One region of the Ruegeria sp. CDSC085 genome, then DNA from elsewhere that is predicted to be linked to it. Evidence: riboswitches for the same ligand, from Rfam matches in the RefSeq annotation. Region 1 holds a riboswitch; the other holds the start of a gene.

What was found. A riboswitch is a leader RNA that binds a small molecule or an ion and turns the genes downstream of it on or off. The one in region 1 is predicted to bind cobalamin.
Region 2: it holds a riboswitch for cobalamin, as region 1 does, so the genes downstream of both, AC2FJB_RS19240 (DUF1636 family protein) here and AC2FJB_RS19670 (hypothetical protein) in region 1, are expected to answer to the same signal.

The regions. Positions count from the first base shown of each region.
Region 1 is NZ_JBXWNR010000020.1:8,894-16,721, reverse strand. It holds gene nudC (NAD(+) diphosphatase) at 1-641, opposite strand, end outside; gene AC2FJB_RS19690 (bifunctional 2',3'-cyclic-nucleotide 2'-phosphodiesterase/3'-nucleotidase) at 824-2,692, shown strand; RNA gene ffs (signal recognition particle sRNA small type) at 2,732-2,830, shown strand; gene rsgA (ribosome small subunit-dependent GTPase A) at 2,989-4,014, shown strand; gene AC2FJB_RS19675 (alpha/beta hydrolase family protein) at 4,054-4,974, opposite strand; cobalamin riboswitch at 5,045-5,265, shown strand; gene AC2FJB_RS19670 (hypothetical protein) at 5,357-5,764, shown strand; gene AC2FJB_RS19665 (protein-tyrosine phosphatase family protein) at 5,756-6,268, opposite strand; gene AC2FJB_RS19660 (DNA polymerase III subunit gamma/tau) at 6,440-7,828, shown strand, end outside.
Region 2 is NZ_JBXWNR010000018.1:62,348-70,175, reverse strand. It holds gene AC2FJB_RS19245 (SLC13 family permease) at 1,199-3,055, shown strand; cobalamin riboswitch at 3,282-3,488, shown strand; gene AC2FJB_RS19240 (DUF1636 family protein) at 3,581-3,955, shown strand; gene cobW (cobalamin biosynthesis protein CobW) at 3,957-5,012, shown strand; gene cobN (cobaltochelatase subunit CobN) at 5,018-7,828, shown strand, end outside.

The DNA.
Region 1 (7,828 bases):
TCGGGCCACCCCGGAGATCGTCCCATAAGCACACTGTCCCCATGCGTAATCAGCATGATCACAACCGGATCCGTGCGCGGGAAATGCTGCCCACCGCAAGACGGACAACTGCGCTGCCACGCACCTTGTGACACATCACTGGCTGCGCCGCAGCGGGCACAGAAGCGATGTGTTTCGTGCCAACCGATAACCGCCTTGGCCGATGCGGCCAGTTCGGCATCACGGGGCGACAATCGTGTCATGATCCGGCGAAGCTCGGCAAAGACATGCCCTTCCGGCAAATCCGGGTGCTGCTGTTCGGAACTGTCCACGAACTCTCCCAAGCCGGTCAGGTCCAGCCCCTCTGCCGCCCAAGCCGAGATATCCGCCGCAAACAAGGGTGCGCCCTCTGCGCTCAGGCCAAGAAAAAACGGTGCTTCGATTACTCCGCCAGGGCCATCTCTGACCAGCGGGTGGGTCATCTCCGTCAGGGCAAGCTGATCCAGCGCTTCACCCACTACCAGAAGTTTGCCTCGCCACAGCAATATGCATCGCGCGGCAGGGCTGCGCGCCATCTCGGACAGCTTCTCCGAATCCCCACGAAGATGCGCTGCCCGATTCAGACCCGAGCCGCCAAAAGTCACCTGCTCTGCGTTTTTCATTGGATTTCCTTCTGGTCTTGCGCCAAGGGCTGCCATGTCTCAGGCCATGTTGCAATGGCAATTCAAAGCGCAAAACGCAGAGACGCGCCGCCGAAAAGCCGCATGGCGGCCTCGGAAAAATCATCTAAATTGCGTTTCGATGATTTTAGCCCATTACCACATTCAAAAGCAGAACAACAAAAGTGAAGCAAAACCCATCGACGCAGGTTCAACCCACGGAAAACCGTGGGCGTATTCGTATTCTTGCCACCTCCGACCTGCATATGCATCTGACCGGTTTTGACTATTACACGGACACACCAGACCCAACACTTGGGTTGACTCGCACCGCCAGCCTGATCCGCAAGGCCCGACACGAGGCCACAGACGCACTGGTGCTGATGTTCGACAACGGGGACTCGCTCCAGGGAACACCGATGGGCGAATGGGCCGTTCGGAACGACACTCGCCATCCGATGATGCAGGCACTCAAGGCACTGGACTATGATGCGATTGGTCTTGGCAACCATGATTTCGGGTTCGGGCTGCCATCATTGGACAAGACCCTTGCACAAGCCCCGTGCCCGGTTCTGTGCGGCAATCTTCATCGGTCCGGAGAAATACAATCATGGCAGCGTTTTGCGATCCTTGACCGCATCATACCGGCAGGAAACAAGGGCGTACCCATTCGCGTTGGCGTGTTTTCGGTTCTTCCACCGCAAACAACACGTTGGGAAGAACATAATCTGAACGAAACCGTAGTGGCGGACGACATTGTTGTCGCGGCACGGTCCCTGACGAATTTCTTGCGCGAAAAAGGGTGCGATCTGATCGTGGCGCTCGCCCATTCCGGGCTTGGAAACCCGGACACAGCGGCCGACACCGAGAATGCCGTTATCCCCCTGGCCGCGATTGAGGGCATCGACGCTGTTGTCGCCGGGCACACTCACCTGACCCTTCCCGCACGCACCAGCGCCCAAACCCCGAATGTGGATTACGCGAAAGGGCTGGTGCATGGTACGCCGGTTGTCATGCCCGGCTCGGCAGGCGCATATCTTGGAGTAATTGATTTAGCCGTTACCCTACAGGCCCAGTCGGGGCTGCGTGTTGTTGACAGCCACGCTGAATTGCGCCCGGTTTCCGTGGGCGGCACCGCTATTGGCGAAGACTTGGAAATCGCGCAACTAGTTGAACCCGCACATCAGCAGACCCGTCAGGACATGGCCGCGCTCGTTGCGCGCGTCTCGGACACATTGCACAGCTATTTCAGTTTCTGTGCACCGGATCGTGGACTGACGCTTGTTGCCGCCGCACAAGCAACCGCGTTGCGCCCCTTTTTACACGGCACCGCGCTTGCAGAGCTGCCACTGTTGTCAGCCGTGTCGCCAGCCAAATGCGGCGGGCGCTCTGGCCCTCGGTATTACACGGACGTTCCGGCCGGTGAAATCTGTCTGCGGCACGTTGCGGATCTGCATGTCTTCCCCAATGAGTTGCGCGCGATCCAGATCACAGGCACGCAGTTGCTGGAATGGTTGGAGATGTCAGCCAGTGCATTCAACCAACAATTCCCCGATGCCGAGGCAGAACTGTTCGACCGGGATCGGGCGGGGTACAATTTCGATATCATCTTTGGCTTGTCCTATCAGATCGACCCGTCGCAACCGCCGCGATACGATGTCGGGGGGCAAAGGATTCATCCCGGTCACAGGCGGGTGCATCATCTGACTTGCGCGGGCCAAGCCGTGCGGCCGGATCAGGTGTTTGTCATTGCTCTCGATAATTACCGCGCAAGCGGTGGTGGACATTTTCCGTATCTATCATCGGCCCTGGCCATCAATCTGCCCCCGCTGGATATCCGGGACATTTTGCGAGACTACATGACGCACCGCCTGCCACCCGACCCGTTGGCCCGGCAGCCTTATCCGTTCTCTCTGATGCCGAAATCAGGGATGACGACCATTCTTCGGACAGGGCCCGGTGCTTTGAAGTATGTCGGCGAATTGAAGAGGTTCGCCCCCAAAATTCTGGAACCTGACGAAAACGGTTTTGCACGCATTCGCCTGACGCTCTGACGGGTTGTCATTTGCCGAAGCCTTCCCTATATCCAGAGTCGAGAGGTTGGCGCGGGCGAGCGCCTCGCCAACCTGGTCAGGTCCGGAAGGAAGCAGCCACAACGAGCCCCGCTTGGGTCGATGTCCAACCTCTCACTTTTCGAACCTTAGCCGCAGGAGGGCTTTATGATTGTAGAAAAGACCCTTCGGGCAGCACGGTTCTGACCTCACGGTATCAACTGACTGCCTGAACACATGACCCGGGGATGAGCGATCGCCATCCGTCGGGAGTACTGTTTCTGACGACAGGCAGACCAATGTTTATTACACTTTCGGACCTGGGATGGTCCTCTCACTTTGCTGCGCAACACGCGGCTTATCCTTCCTGCACACCTTTTCGCATCACTTCCGTTCATCGGGACCGCCTGATCGGGCTGAACCCGTATGGTGAAGTCCCGTTGCTGACCCTCGATCAGTCAACCGGCAGCTATGCCGTTGGCGATTGGGTTCTCACCGACGACGACAAACGCGTGCGCCACTTGCTCGACCGGCGCAGCCTGCTGCACCGACGCGCCGCCGGTACAGGTGCCGCGACGCAACTGATCGCAGCCAATGTCGATGTGCTGTTCATCGTCAGCTCGTGCAATGCCGATTTCAACCTGCCCCGGCTGGAACGATATCTGGCGCTTGCGCATCAGGCCGGGTGTTACCCGGTCGTTGTTCTGACAAAGGCCGACAAATCAGAGGACCCTGATAGTTTCTCGGGGCAGGTGCAATCACTGGACCCGTTCTTGACGGTTCTGGCGATCAACGCGCTGGACCCTGCAGAAGTTGAAAAGGTTCTGTCCTGGTGCTCCAAAAGCCAAACCGGAGCGCTGGTTGGCTCGTCGGGCGTTGGCAAGACGACACTTGCCAATTCCATGACCGGTCAGGATCTCACCACCTCGGGCATTCGCGAGGATGACGCGCGGGGCCGGCACACAACGACCGCACGCGCACTGCACCGGATGCGCAACGGCGGCTGGTTGATCGATACACCCGGAATGCGCGCGTTGCGCCTGCTGGACGCTCAGGACGGGATCGACGAAGTTTTCTCGGACCTTGCCGAGTTGAGCCGGGACTGCCGTTTTGCGGATTGCCAGCACAACTCCGAGCCCGGATGTGCCGTGCAAAAGGCGATCAGTCACGGCACGCTTGATCCGGTGAGACTGGACCGGTGGCGCAAGCTTCGGCGCGAAGATCGGCGCAACTCTGAAACAGTCGCACAGTCCCGCGCGCGGGACAAAGCGTTCGGTAAGATGGTCCGTGGCGTCATGAAGGAAAAGAAACTTCGCAACCGGTGATCGTTGGACGGTGCCCGGCCCGTCCTGCGCCGCGTCTGGTCAAGCGATCAGTCGCGGCCAAACCGCTGCGTTGCGCCGGGCAAATGCTCCGATATGACCAACCTCAGGCAACCCGAAATCGGCGGGGCTCAGCAGGTGACGGTTGGCATCGGGGCCGTAAAGATCCGCAAGCCGCCAAACCGCTTCCGGCGGCACCATCTGGTCGTCCTCGAATGCAAACAAATCCACGGGCACTCCAGTTTCCTCCCAGTGCGCCGCAGGTAAGTCACGCCCGATTTCAGGTACATAGCTTAACGGCGCTGTACACCATTTGCGCCACTGCCAATAGACCGATGCCGGCAGGTCCGAGCCAAACCCGATCGCCTTTCCGGGAAGGTAGCCAAGTGCTCGGGCCAAAAGCGGGGCATGGCCGTACCAGAACAACCCTGCCAAACCCCGATAGGGCCACGGATGGTCGCTTAGGGTCACAAGCCCCGAACACACACAGATCATCCGGTCAATCAGATCGATATCCGGTTGTACTGGCCCCAACATCGCGCCGACGGAATGGCCGATGGTCCAGTGTTTCGCATTCGGGAATCGCCGACGCATTTCCGCCCGTGCCGCGGGCATGTCGATCAAGGCCCAATCCGCCATGGTCGCACGCGAATCTTTCAGGCGGCCCGTTAAAGAATACCCATAATCCCTATAGTCATAGGTCAGGCAGGCCATGCCCTTCTCAGCGGCAAGCCATCGTGCGAAATGGCGGTAATAATCACGCGGCACACCCGTTGCACTGTTCAGCACGACGACGATTTCGGGCGAAGTTACCGGGCTATACAATCGGGCGGACAGCGTTTTCTGCCCGGACGGAAACCGAAACTCCTCGGTCAATACCGTTTGCTCTGTATCCAACATGATCTCTGGCTTTTCGCTTGGTAAATCCGGCTTCCGAACCTCAACACCCTCGACACTATGCATGAACCAACATCGTATCCAGCATGACCAAGCGTCCGGTCAAAAGATCGGCTTGACTCGGTGCGTGCTCAAACGCTAGCGGTTGTGTGATGGTTTCCGGCCTCCACAAAGGGTCGGGATGAAAAGGGAACACGGTGCGGTAATGTCTGGTCATACAGGCAACAACCAAATCCGCGACTGCCCCCGCAACTGTAAGCGGTAAGCGATGCCAAAACACCACTGGCCCAATGGCCGGGAAGGTCGGCAAAGCAATGACCCGCAAGTCAGGAGACCTGCCATCGGAAACGAAACCGAAACTCGGGCGGGGTGTCCGGGCAGGTCCTGACGGCATCACGCTGTCCCACCTGTCCCAAATATCCTGTCCGCCACGCGCGGAGGGCGCAGGATGATCTGGAAGACAAAAACGCGTGAATACAGTGCAACAGTATGTCAGCGGACGGGCAAAACCTGCCCCGCTTTGGCGCGGCTGGCGCGCTCGATATCCGAAGCCGTGACGCAGGCGACCTTGGCCACAAGTGACGATTTGGAGGTTGAGGGCAGCAGTGAGCTGTCGCATTGCGCCGAAGGATGCCATGCAATTTTCCGCGCGCGATCAGAGAGCATTCGTATCTTTTGCGGGACGCAGCCCGAAGCCGCAATTGAGCCCCTGAACGGCTATGCCGACTTGATCTTCGGAAACACGTTCAGTGCGATGCCATCCGGCGTCGTAAAAAACCCACCCTGCGCGATGATCCAGGTTTCCACGATCCGGCCTCGAAAACCCGTTTGCGGGCCCGCGCAGATGTCAATCTGATTCCAGACTGACCCGTGCCTGGGCACGCCGAGAGGCCCAGGCCAGTTGCGCATCCGTTTCGACAGCGCAAGGACGTACCGCCCGCAATCGTTCCAGCGCTGTGTCCGCGCGTTCGCCGCATTCGACCATCAGCCGCAGAACAACCATACCTGACCTGCCACAGCCCCCACGGCAGTGCACCAAAACGCGACCTCCACCTGACAGCGCGTGCCGGGCTGCGGCGCTGACAGACGGCCACGCGTCCTGAATCGCCTGTGTCGGCGCTCCGAAATCTTCGATCGGAAGGTGAACCCATCGGCTGGCGCGGCTTTGAATGTCGCTGCCGAAATCCTTCGCGCCATCCTGAAGCATCTCGACATCCGTTGTCATCGATACAACAAGCCCCGGCTGCCAGGCTGCGATCGTATCCAGATCGCTGAAATAATCCCCGCCACGTCCGGGCATCGAGGTCAGTGCAAGCGTTCCGCCTCCGACTTGCAGGGCGTAGATCACCAGCTGCGACATGAAACGTGTCCTCCCCAAAGAACTCTTTACAACAATGAGTCATTAAATTTGCTAACGCAGTTTAGTGCGAAAGCGACTCGTTTCTAAATCAAAAATCATGACACCACGCTGTGGACGCGGGCAGCGGTGGCCACTACGCTGTGCCCAAGCACCGAATCCCAACGAGAAGACATGACAGACAGCTCCAGCCCCGCCTATCAGGTTCTCGCCCGCAAATACCGCCCGGAAACCTTTGCCGATCTGGTGGGTCAGGATGCCATGGTGCGCACCCTGAAAAACGCGTTCGCGGCCGATCGGATCGCGCAGGCCTTCATCATGACCGGCATTCGCGGCACCGGCAAAACCACGACCGCGAGGATCATCGCCAAGGGCATGAATTGCATCGGTCCGGACGGAACCGGTGGCCCCACAACCGAGCCCTGCGGTCAGTGCGAACACTGTGTCGCCATCATGGAAGGTCGCCATGTCGACGTGATGGAGATGGACGCCGCCAGCCGCACAGGCGTCAACGATATCCGCGAGATCATCGACAGCGTGCGCTATCGCGCCGCCAGCGCACGTTACAAGATTTATATCATCGACGAGGTTCACATGCTCTCGACCAGTGCTTTCAACGCGCTGCTCAAGACGCTGGAAGAACCGCCCGCGCACGTGAAGTTCATCTTCGCGACCACTGAAATCCGCAAAGTGCCTGTCACAGTACTGTCCCGATGCCAGCGCTTCGACCTGCGCCGGATTGAACCCGAAGACATGATTGGCCTTCTGAGCAAGATCGCCGAAGCGGAAAGCGCCCAGATTGCCGAAGACGCGCTGGCACTGATCACCCGAGCAGCGGAAGGATCGGCCCGGGACGCGACCTCGTTGCTGGATCAGGCGATATCGCACGGGGCTGGCGAGACGACCGCCGATCAGGTCCGTGCAATGCTTGGACTGGCGGACCGTGGCCGCGTTCTGGACCTTATGGATATGATCCTGCACGGCGACGCCGCGGGCGCACTTACCGAGTTGAGCGGGCAATACGCCGAAGGCGCGGACCCGCTGGCGGTGCTGCGCGACCTGGCCGAGATCACGCACTGGGTGTCCGTCGTAAAGATCACACCTGACGCGGCCCAGGACCCGACAGTTTCTCCGGACGAACGGACCCGGGGCCAACTCATGGCCGAGGCTCTGCCGATGCGGGTCCTGACCCGGATGTGGCAAATGCTGCTGAAGGCGCTCGAGGAAGTCTCCGCTGCCCCCAACGCGATGATGGCCGCTGAAATGGCCGTTATCCGCCTGACTCATGTGGCTGATTTGCCCAGCCCCGAAGAGCTGATCAAGCGATTGCAGGATAACCCGCCACCGCCGCAGGGCGGGCCCAACGGCGGCGTGCCCATAGCCAGACAGGGTGCGGTTCCAACGCAAGCTGGCGCGGCCCATCCGCCTGCCTACGCGTCGCCCCCTCGCGGTGCCGGTGGTGCGCCGGTTGCAGCTCTGGCGCAGGATGCTCAAACGGCCCTTGCGCGGTACCCGACCTTCGACCACGTGGTCGAACTGATCCGAACCAATCGCGACGTGAAG
Region 2 (7,828 bases), on a different contig from region 1:
TCCTTGAGTGGCTGATTCAGCACGGCATTGAACCACCAGACCACGCTTTGCCGACCGAACCGGAACTACGCGGGCCAGTCGGTCACAATTAGCTATACTTTTGGATAGTCCCCTATTCTTATGCCCGCTTATCGGTGTCGGTCATTTCGTGGTAGATACAAGTTGCATAGTCCTATGCGAACCCCTCCTGCGGCCACCATCCCAGTGCCGTTGGGATTAGCCAGCTTCGCAAAACTCACTCACAGGAACTGCGAAGCTGGTTCTTTTCTTGCCAACATAATCGTCGTCTTGGACCAAATTCGATCAGTCACATCATCCATTGCCTCTCAACCGGATGCATGCACCTACTGTGGCAGTTCACCGAAATAGCCACTCAGGTAAGCTATTATTGCACCTATAACGCCGACCACAATCACAATTGAGATTAAAGCACCGCTGCCCCTTGAGTAGTAACCCATCGTCAGTAGCCCGACGACAAAGATGCCAACCAAAAAATAGAGTACAGTGTTGTCCATGACGAAACCCGTGCCGCAATGACGTTTAGTCACAATATGATAGAATTTCGCGTCATGTCTAATCAAGAAAAAGCCCCGCACTATGGCGGGGCGGTCACTCGTTACCCCCTCATCCCCCAAAAAACCCGCGTTGTTCGGAGGGAAACCAAGTGAACAACGCGGGCATACAGTTAGGGGTAAATTGTGTACGGCGTTAATTGCACTTTGGATCAAAATTCCCCGCGCCGCCCTAATCTGGGATGGTAGGCAACGCGGGGACTTAGTCTGGTCATGGGACTGCCCAGACTAAATGGGGCAAGTGTGTTACGGGTCGTGTCGCTTGTTGGATCAAACTGTTGCAATTTGCGTTCACCTGCATTTGAGGGCGCTGTTCAACCAGCCAGTTCTAAGTTTTCCAACAGAACTTTTGCCAGCATTCCGTTTGTGTTGAACCGTCGGACCCATGCATACCGCCCGCTTAAACGTTCGACGCGCTGAACCGCGTGCGGGACACCACGACCACAGGGTTTGGTGTTCGTCAAACGAGGTTTTTACCACTACTCAAACCGCCATTCTTAGAGAAATATTATGTCTCGAAGTGAGTGAAAAACGAAACTTCATGACAAGGCGAGAAGGATGAACTAGGAATCTAACAAAGAAAAAGTTCTGGACGTATTGTGGAACACATTGCCTTTACCTTTGAGATGGGGGTCGTTTGTACCCTTCTGGCTTTCACCGTTTTTTTGTTCGTCTCCGAGATCATCAGGATCGACCTTTCCGCCATATTGGTTCTGGTTCTCATAGGCTTGCTCAGCTACGCGCCCGGGCTGGGAAATCTGGCGGATGTAACCCTTCTGTTCGACGGCTTCGCATCCAATGCCGTCATCTCGATCATTGCGGTAATGATCGTCGGTGCTGGTCTGGACAAGACGGGGATCATGAACAAGGTTGCTGCCGTTATCCTCAAATATGGTGGCAAATCGGAAGGCAGGGTTGTTCCAATCATCTCAGGAACCGTTGGCGTCATTTCTTCGTTCATGCAGAATGTCGGCGCCGCTGCTCTGTTTCTTCCCGTTGTCAGCCGTATTTCTTCGCGGTCAGGTATACCGCTGTCACGACTGCTGATGCCGATGGGATTCTGCGCCATTTTGGGTGGCACAATGACGATGGTCGGGTCGTCTCCACTTATCCTGCTGAACGATCTGATCTTGACGGCAAATGACAGTTTGCCGGCCTCTCAGAAAATGGAGCCCTTCAGCCTGTTCTCGGTCACACCGATCGGTGCAGTTCTGATTCTGACGGGAATTGGTTACTTTTTGCTGTTGGGACGCTGGGTTTTGCCCGTGGCTGAAGGGCCTGACAATACGGGCACCGGACAAGGGACAAAGGAATACCTGCAAAGGGTCTATGGCCTCAAAGCCGACGTGTTCGAAGTCGTAGTGCCCGAGGACAGCCCCTTGGTCGGAGAGATTCTGGCCGACATCAACCACGAAAACCACCTGTACATCATTTCCACCTTCTATCGCGGCAAAACCTCGATGGTTCAGGTTTTGACAGCCGAAATTGCGGCCCCGTGTCGGCTGGCCATCGTCGGCCGCCGTTGGGAGGTCGAGACGTTCGCCAAGAAATACGGGCTTACCGTTCTTCCGGATTTGGACATTTTTGTCGAAGAGTTCGCCCCCACCAATGCAGGCGTGGCCGAGGTGGTCGTCACGCCAGACAGCAAGCTGATCGGCAAATGCCCCCGCGAGCTTTTGTTCCGCAAGACCTATGGCATGTCGCTGCTGGCCATTCACCGCGGCGAAGAGACGCTGAGCCATGTCGAGACCGAGGATCACGAATCCACTCAGATCGGGCTCGAAAAGTTTCAGGCCGGTGACATGCTCGTGGCGCATACCAGATGGGACAACCTGATGCGGATCAAGCGCGACCCGGACTTCGTCGTTGTGACAACGGACTTCCCCCAGGACGAACTGAGGCCGCAAAAAGTCGGCTGGGCCCTGGCATTTTTCGCCATTTCGCTGTCATTGATCCTGTTCACGGACGTCCGGCTTTCGCTCTGCCTTCTTACCGGAGCGGTAGGCATGATGTTGACCCGTGTGCTCAGCGTGGATGAGGCATACCGCGCGGTCGGGTGGAACACCGTATTCCTGCTCGCCTGCCTCATACCTTTGGGACAAGCTGTACAGAACACAGGCACGGCTGCGTGGATCGCCCAGCAGATCATGATAATTCTGGACGGCTGGCCGCTCTGGTCGCTGCAAACCGGAATCGCTGTTCTGGCGACTGCTTTTTCTCTGGTCATGTCAAATGTCGGGGCCACTGTCCTGCTGGTGCCTTTGGCGATATCGATTGCGATAGCGGCTGGTGGGAATCCATCGGTTTTTGCACTGACCGTCGCCATTTCCACATCGAACAGCTTCATCATCCCAACCCATCAGGTAAACGCATTGATTATGGGTCCGGCAGGATACAAGGTGATGGATTTCGTGCGTTCCGGCGGGATCATGACTGTGCTGTTTCTGGTCGTTTCGCTGCTCATGATCAACGTCATCTATTAGCGCGAGAGGATCCGGGGTGTTCGGCGGTCTTTTCCCATCATCGGGACAGGTTCTGTCGAGGCATCAGCTCAACACAGTGTACGACCCTTGTAGAGATACCGTTCGTCGCCGGGCCCATCTCAGGCTGAACCCCGGACGACATGCCGCCCATCGACGCCCACAGGTCGCTTTCTACTCCTCCGCATCATTGTTACGCGCGACTCGCTTGACAAGCAGGCCAGCGGTGCCGCATGTCCCTTTCGTTGGTGTCGGTGACAGCCGATGAAAAGGGAATGCGTCAACGGTCATGCCGCCAAACGCAGCCGCCCCCGCGACCGTGAACGGAGAGGATGCCCAATGCCACTGGCCCAAAGGCCGGGAAGGCGGGACATCCGACAGAGGCCCTCCTCTGGCATCCGCAAGCCGGGAGACCTGCCAACAACCGAAGTTGAAACCGGGCGGGGTGTTCCGGTGTCGGGTCCGTGACCAATCGTGGCCCGCATGAAACCCCGTCCCCCGCGAAGAGGATTTGGGGGGATGAGAGACATGACCGAGACCACACCAGTCGAGTTGCTGGTCTGTACCACCTGCCGTCGCGGCCTGCCTGTCGAAGATGACGCGCAACGCCCGGGCGCTTTGTTGCACAAGGCCCTGGAACAGGCTGACCTGCCCGACGGTGTCACCCTGAAAGCCGTAGAATGCTTGTCAAACTGCGATCAAGGTTGTTCGATCGTATTGCGCGGCGGGCCGGGCCGCTGGACCTTCGTCTATGAAAACCTGAGCGAAACAGATCATGTCGACGTCATTGTCGACGGTGCGACCAAGTATCTGGCCACTGAAGATGGTTTGGTGAAATGGCGCGAACGCCCCGAACATTTCCGAAAAAACTGTGCCTCGCGCATTCCCCCGATTGGAGCCTGACATGTCGAACCTCGAAAAACTCCCCGTTACAGTGATCACCGGCTTTCTGGGCTCGGGCAAGACCACGTTGGTGCGTCACCTGATGCAGAACCCGCAGGGCAAGCGCCTTGCTGTCGTGGTCAACGAGTTCGGCGATGTAGGCGTCGATGGCGACATCCTGAAATCCTGCGCCATTCCCGATTGCCCGGCGGAAAACATCATGGAACTGGCCAATGGCTGCATCTGCTGCACCGTGGCAGATGATTTCATTCCCACCATCGAGGCCCTGATGGCTCTGGAACCGCGCCCGGATCACATTCTTATCGAAACCTCGGGACTGGCGCTTCCCAAACCATTGCTGAAGGCGTTTGACTGGCCCGACATCCGCTCGAAAATCACCGTGGACGGCGTGATCGCCCTGGCCGATGCCGAGGCTGTAGCCGCCGGTCGCTTCGCGCCCAATGTCGAAGCGGTGGATGCCCAGCGCATGGCCGATGACTCGATCGATCACGAAACGCCCCTGTCCGAGGTGTTCGAGGATCAGATCTCCTGCGCCGACATCATCCTGCTGACCAAGCCCGACCTCGCCGGCCCTGAAGGCGTGGCAAAAGCACGCGAGATCATCGCCGCCGAGGCGCCGCGTCCCCTGCCCGTGGTCGAAGTGGCCGAAGGTGCGGTGGACGTTCGCGTTGTGTTGGGTTTGGAAGCCGCCGCCGAGGATGACATCGACGCCCGCCCTTCGCATCACGACGGCCACCATGATCACGAGCATGACGATTTCGAAAGCATCATCGTCGAGTTGCCCGAGCAAGCCGATCCGGCCCAACTGGTGGCCAAAATCGAACGCCTAGCCAATGAGCTGAACATCCTGCGGGTCAAAGGGTATGCCGCCGTTCAGGGAAAGCCCATGCGTCTGTTGGTACAAGCCGTGGGTGCGCGGGTACGTCACCAGTATGACCGTCCGTGGGAACCCGGCGAAGAACGCCGTTCGCGTCTGGTCGTCATCGCCGAGCATGACGATATCAAAGAGGCGGAAATCCGCGATATCCTCGTGGGTGTGCGTGAGGCTGCCGAGTAAGATCCATGCACGTCGTCTTCCGCGAAAGCCACGGACTCGAGGAAACCGAGACCCCGACCGATCTGGGCCAGAGCCCGGCAGAACTGGTAGTGCTGTCTTTCTCGGACAGCGACCTGGGTGCTTTCGCGGCGGGCTGGCATCGTGGTGGCGGACCGGATGGGCGAATGCCGACCCTGCGGCTGGCCAATCTGACAGCTTTGAAACACCCGCTGTCCGTTGACACCTATGTCGAGCAGACGCTCGAGGGCGCCAAGGGCATTCTGATCCGTCTGATCGGTGGCGTGCCCTACTGGTCCTACGGCCTGCAGCAGGTTCTGGCACTGGCGCAGGCCAAAGGCATCGCTCTGGCCGTCCTCCCAGCGGACGGGCGCGAGGATACGCGGTTGGATGACTATTCCACCTTGCCCGTCTCGACCCTGCGGCGGCTGGCGCATCTGTGCGATACCGGCGGCGAGGTCGCGGCACAGGCCGCACTGGCACAGATGGCTCTGGCGGCAGGGCTTTATGCCGGTCCGGTGATGGGCGCCAAGACCTTGCCCGAATGTGGCGCGTGGTGTCCGGATCGCGGCGTAATCCCGGTGGAAACCGCGTTCGAAGATAACGCTAAACGCATCCTCGTCACCTTCTACCGCGCTTACCTGACCTCAGCAGACACCGCCCCGATCGCCACCCTGATCCGCAGCCTGCGGGCCCGTGGATTCGAGGCGATGGGCCTGTTTGCCCCGTCGCTCAAGGCGCCTGTGGCCGCCGACTGGTTGCGGGAACAGGTTTTTGCGCTGAAACCATCGGCAATTGTCAATGCCACTGCCTTCTCGGGCAAAGGTGCGTCGGGAACATCGCCTCTGGACGCAGCAGATGTGCCTGTGTTTCAGGTCACTCTCGCCACCTCGCGCCGCAAAGCGTGGGCCGAAGCAGAACGCGGGCTGTCCCCCGCCGATCTGGCCATGCATGTGGTACTGCCCGAGGTGGATGGGCGGATCTCGGCGGGAGTCGCGTCTTTCAAGGAACCCGGCAAACGCGATCCTTATCTGGAATACGCGCGCTTTGCACATCGGCCCGAACCGGACCGGATCGAAGCGATCATCGACCGTGTCTCGGGCTGGCTTGCACTGAACGACAAACCCAAGGCAGATCAGATTCCCGCGCTGGTCCTGTCCACTTATCCCGGCAAAGACTGGCAGATGGCCCATGCGGTTGGCCTTGACGCGCTGGCCTCGGCCCAAGCGATGCTGTCCGATCTTCGCGAAGAAGGCTATAACATCGCGACTGGCGAGCCGATTGCCGACACTCTTCTGGACGCACGGATTTCGTGGGCGCTCGAGGATTATCTGGATGCGCTTGCGGATTTGCCCGAGACCCTGCGCACCGATCTGCACACCGCATGGGGCGCGCCCGAAGATGATCCGGCCTGTGCCGATGGGGTCTTCCATTTCACCGCACTGCGACGCGGTAAGGCGCTGGTCGCGCTGCAACCCGAACGCGGCACGCCCGAGCTGCGTGATGACGACTATCATGACCTCTCGCGCACCCCGCGCCACAGCTATGTCGCCTTCTATTTGTGGCTGCGCAAAGGGTTGGGCGTGAACGCGCTGATCCACATCGGGGCACATGGAACGCTGGAATGGTTGCCCGGAAAATCGGTCGCTTTGTCTGCTCATTGCTGGCCCGAGGCGCTGATCCGCGATCTGCCGGTGATTTATCCCTTTATCGTCAACGATCCCGGTGAAGCCGCGCAAGCCAAGCGCCGGATTGGAGCGGTCACGCTGGGCCACATCCCGCCCCCGATGAAGGAAAGCGGCACGCCGGATCGGATGGTGCGGCTTGAATCGCTGCTGGATGAGTTTTCGAACGCCGACGGGCTTGACCCCAAACGCCGTGACCGCTTGCAGGAAGACATCCGTGATGAAGCGCAGGCCATTGGCTTGGAAAGCGATCTCGGCCTTGATCAGGCAACCTGCACCGCCGAAGCGATCACACGTATCGACCGCTTTGTCTGTGACATCAAGGAAAGCCAGTTTGGCGACGGGCTGCACATCTTCGGGCGCGTGCCCGAGGTGACGGGCAATTTCGATCCGGCCCCGTCGGCCCACGCTGAACGCGACGCGCTGATCAAAGCGCTCGGGGGCAAACGGATCGATGCCGGGCCTTCGGGTTCACCCTATCGTGGTCGGTCAGATGTTCTGCCCACCGGGCGGAACCTTTACACCACTGACCCGCGGTCGGTTCCGACCCGTGCGGCCTATGCGCAGGGTGTGAAACTGGCCGAGGAACTGGTGCGACGCCATCTTCAGGTAGAAGGCGATTACCCAAAGGGGCTGATCGTCGATCTGTGGGGGTCAGCCACCATGCGCACGGCGGGCGAGGAATTTGCCATGGCCTTGCACCTGCTGGGCGTCAAACCCGTATGGGACAAAGGGTCCGAGCGGGTTTCCGGCATCGAGGTTCTGCCGATCACTGACCTGAGCCGCCCGCGCCTGGACGTGACCTTGCGGGTGTCGGGCCTGTTTCGGGATGTTTTCCCGACGCTGTCCGCTTTGTTTGGCCAAGCGGTTCGCGCATTGGCCGCGCGTGATGAGGCGGCGGACTGGAACCCCTATGCCGGGCAGGAGCCGGTGGCGCGGGTCTATGGACCTGCGCCCGGAAGCTATGGCGTCAACATGACCGAACTCTCCGAGGTGTATACCGACGAGGCCCGTGCACAGGCAGGTGAAGCGTGGCTTGAGGCCAGCTCTTTTGCATTGGAAGGCGAACACATATCGCAGGACAAGGACGGTATCACCCAACGCGTTGCAAATGCGGACAGCTTTGTCCACTTG